Regions from separate parts of the Priestia sp. YIM B13552 genome, predicted to be linked through region 2. Evidence: riboswitches for the same ligand, from Rfam matches in the RefSeq annotation. Region 2 holds a riboswitch; the other holds the start of a gene.
The links. Region 2 has a riboswitch for FMN ahead of ACFX40_RS09425 (ECF transporter S component). Riboswitches for the same ligand answer to the same signal wherever they lie in the genome.

Region 1: it holds a riboswitch for FMN, as region 2 does, so the genes downstream of both, ribE (riboflavin synthase) here and ACFX40_RS09425 (ECF transporter S component) in region 2, are expected to answer to the same signal.

What each region holds. Positions count from the first base shown of each region.
Region 1 covers NZ_JBHZOU010000001.1:470,049-472,255, forward strand. Annotated here, with positions in the region: gene ACFX40_RS02385 (bifunctional 3,4-dihydroxy-2-butanone-4-phosphate synthase/GTP cyclohydrolase II) at 1-765, opposite strand, end outside; gene ribE (riboflavin synthase) at 782-1,441, opposite strand; FMN riboswitch at 1,721-1,871, opposite strand; gene ACFX40_RS02395 (YkvI family membrane protein) at 1,979-2,207, opposite strand, start outside.
Region 2 covers NZ_JBHZOU010000002.1:659,107-661,313, reverse strand. Annotated here, with positions in the region: gene serA (phosphoglycerate dehydrogenase) at 1-485, opposite strand, end outside; FMN riboswitch at 785-927, shown strand; gene ACFX40_RS09425 (ECF transporter S component) at 1,082-1,657, shown strand; gene ACFX40_RS09420 (ferredoxin) at 1,736-1,984, opposite strand.

The DNA.
Region 1 (2,207 bases), on a different contig from region 2:
ACACTCAGAGTGAACGCGAACGAGAACGGGGCTATTATGATCAATATCACCTTTGATAAGAGCCACATGTTCTTTATTATCAAGTTTATTTGTATATCCTACAGCTTTAAACTCACCAAATGCCGTAGGTAAGCTCACTTCTACTTCACGGCTAATAAGCTGGTCATGTTTGCGGCGGTAGGCAATCAAATCTTTTATTGTAATCATTTTTAAATCAAATTGCTCTGCAATTTTTGTTAAATCCGGTACGCGTGCCATTGTTCCATCTTCATTCATAATTTCACAAATAACACCCGCAGGCTTTCCTCCTGCTAATACTGCTAAATCAACAGCAGCCTCTGTATGACCTGCACGCTGGAGAACGCCCCCGTCTTTTGCAATCAATGGGAAAATATGTCCTGGGCGTTGAAAATCACTTGGTACCGTCGCTTCATTCACAAGAGCCATAACGGTAGCAGAGCGTTCGTATGCACTGATACCTGTTGTACTTGAAATATGATCAATACTTACTGTAAATGCTGTTCCATGTACATCCGTATTGTTCGCTACCATCGGGTGAAGATTCAATTTATGTGCAATTTCTTCATTAACAGGTGTACAAATTAATCCTCTTCCATGAGTAGCCATAAAGTTAATAACCTCAGGCGTCGTTTTTTCGGCTAATGCAATAAAATCTCCTTCGTTTTCTCGATCTTCATCATCGCATACAATAACCACTTTTCCCTTTTTTAACTCTTCAATGGCTTCTTCTACTTTATGAAACATCTCTTTCACCTCACTGTTAATTTGTAAAACCATGCTGCTGCAATAAATCCTTCATGTTACCTGAACGATTCGAGGCGCCAGGAGTTGACTTATTTGTCATCATCTGATGCATATATTTAGCTAACATATCGCATTCAATATTCACTTTGTCTCCTCGCTGTTTGTCTCCTACGACTGTGTGAAGCACCGTATGGGGAATAAGAGAAATAGTAAATGATTGGTTGCTGACATCAAAAATAGTAAGACTTGTTCCGTCTACGGAAACAGATCCTTTTAACATCATAAATTCACGAAGTTCAGGATCGACTTGAATTTCATAATAAAAGGCATTTCCTTTGCGTGTTTTGCTTACAATGGTTCCAATTCCATCAACGTGTCCGCTAACGAAATGCCCTCCAAACCGGCCATTTGCAGCCATCGCCCGCTCTAAGTTAACACGTGATCCAACGGTTAGAAGCTGAAGGGTGCTTGCTTTAATCGTCTCCGGCATGACATCGACCGTAAATTCATTTTGAGAGTAAGCCGTTACGGTTAAACACACGCCGTTAACTGAAATACTGTCCCCTAAGTTCACATCTTCTAACACGGTCTTCGCATCAATCGTAAGAACAATTGCTTCTGTCGCCTTTTGAATACGTTTTATTTTTCCAATTTCTTCAATGATACCCGTGAACATTTTCTTCACCTGCCTTGGCGCTATTCCAACTTCTTATACCGTTTTGAAATAGCAGCTGCTTTTTTTTCATATTTATCTTTCCCCCAACCACTGAAAATAAAAAAGCCCCTTGAACAAATGTCCAAAGGGTCGGCTGAGCTGAATCAGTTTTATCTATGCAAAATTCCGCTAATTGTATACGAAATAAACAGTTATATTTTGTGTATAAAAACAAGGGTAGCTTTAAAAAAGGCAAGCGTGTCCCTTATTAATTCAACACAAAAAAAACAACTGTGCTTCCTGATCCTTCTCCCATCCAGACTTTTACTGTCGGCTCTAGATTTTAACTAGATCCACCGCTAACATACATCGTATGAAAACGGGTCACGGGCTTAAAAGCATACGCTTTATCACCGCCGGTTGGGACTTACACCCGACCCCGAAGGATAATATATTCGACTGCTAGAGTCTTATTTGTTTTACATTATAGCAAAGTAAAATCGACTTGTCACATCATTTAACTTCGTTTTTTCACATCTATTCTTTAAAATCCAGCTTTTAGCTTATTTTTTCTTTTTTAATACATAGCATCCATACAAAAGCTAGTCCAATATAGCCAAATATCGGATACAAAAACTCAAGAAGCTGGGCATATCCGAATTGCCCAATAATAAAGCAAGCCAAGATAATAAATGCAAAAGCTTGTTTGTCATTCAGGGGAAGAAATGACTGAATCTGCTTAGCGATTCCAAATACATTTCCAATCAATGTAGTAAAAATCTCGCCT
Region 2 (2,207 bases):
ATATTGAAGGCTTTTGCGCGTTTGGCAAGCTCTGAGCCAATTCGTCCAAATCCGATAATGCCCAGGTGTTTGCGATTAAGCTCTGTTCCAACAAATGCTGAGCGGTTCCATTCGCGCGCTTTAACTGAAGCATTACCTTGGGGAATATGCCGAAACAAGCTAGCCATCATAGCAAATGTATGTTCCGCCGTTGAAATGGTATTTCCGTTCGGCGCATTAATAACGACAACCCCTCGTTTGGTTGAGGCTTCAATATCAATATTATCGACACCTACTCCAGCCCGGGCAACAATTTTTAAATTCGGCATTTTTGCCAGCAAATCCTCTGTAACCGTCGTAGCACTCCGTACTAAAAGCGCATCGTACGTATGCAAATCATTCTCAACTTCTTCAACTTTTTTTCGCGTAAGATTCACATGAGGAGCTTCAAGTAGTGGAGCAAGACCTTCATTGCTAATTGAATCAGCTACTAATACATTATACATGACGTGAACATCTCCCTTGGATTTTACTATCATCAAATATTTGATAATTTACCATGTTAAAAAAATTGTGTCAATTATCTTTTTCAAACTTTACGATTAGTTATCAAATACACTATTATAAACGTAAAATTGAAACTATAAATATGTCATAATGCTGTTGGTTATGCACTTATTTCCTTATTTTTCATATAAAAACAGTAATGAAGTTTATAAAATACATCAATTTAATAGGAATTAAAGAACTTCTTTATTTACTTTTAATTCGAGATAACATATAATAAATTCATAATTAAATATTGGTCTATCTTCGGGGCAGGGTGAAATTCCCGACCGGCGGTAAAAAACAAATTGTTTTGAGCCCGCGAGCTTATATGTAATACATACGAGCAGATTTGGTGAAATTCCAAAGCCGACAGTACAGTCTGGATGGGAGAAGGTGGAGGTTCAGCGTTCAAAACCTAATGTGATGAACGTTTATTAAATATGCCTGCCATGTCTCCTCTCAACGAATCATTTGTTGGGAGGTTTTTGCGTGGGGATATAAAGTTGAACCTTTCTTCTTTGAAGAGTGGATCACAAAGAAGGAGAGAGGCAAGATGCAACAAAGTAAGAAAACTCAAAAGCTGGTTGTACTAGGAATGTTAAGTAGTATTGCTTATATTTTAATGATGATTAATTTTCCAATTCCTGGATTACCTCCGTTTTTAACAATTGATTTTAGCGAAATTCCTGCACTCGTAGCAGCACTTGTATTTGGACCGATGGCTGCTGTTATAGTAGAAGGAATAAAAAATTTATTGAATTATTTAATTCAAGGAAGTGCTACAGGGGTTCCAGTTGGTCAAGTGGCGAACTTTGTGGCTGGTTTACTGTTCGTTCTTCCTGTATCATACATGTTCAACCGATTTAAAACGGCTAAAGGCGTAACGATAGGTTTGGTTACGGGTACGGTGGTAATGACGGTACTCATGGCTGTCTTAAATTATTATGTCTTCTTACCAGCGTATACAATCTTCTTACAATCGCCAGAAATGTCTAGTGAACAAGCACGTCAATATATCGTTGCAGGTATTTTGCCGTTTAACTTAATAAAAGGAGCAGCAACAGGGGTTATCTTTGTCTTATTGTTTTCAAAAATGAAGCAATGGATCACGCGTCGCATTGCTGTTTAATTCAATCGCTCTCCCGGGGAGAGCGATTTTTATATATAAAAAAACCTGCAGCATGTACACTACAGGTTTGCTCCACACTTATTCGAATTTATTAGCATCGCCTTCGAATTTTTCATCCGCTACGCGAATTGAATCCGTAGGGCAGCCTTCCATTGCATCCATCATATCATCTTCTAGATCTTCTGGAATTTCTACTACACCTTGGTTATCATCTAATGTTACGAATGCAATACCTTCATCATCATAATCATAAATGTCTGGTGCTGCTGCTCCGCAAGCGCCGCATGCGATGCAAGTATCTTTATCAACAATTGTATATTTTGGCATAACAAGACCTCCTGTAAAGTGTTCGAAAATTTCTCATTATATAATCTCTTCGCGAATCAAGAGTGAAATTTCTCCTTATTCATTGTAAAATGATTTATAAAACTTTTCAATAGAAAAGTCACTGAGAATGCTTATCAAATCAAGGTTTCTTCACTTACCCAAACGTTTTGATACATAAAGGAAAGAGCTGAAAAGCCTTTATCTCACATGCTATTGGTCACTT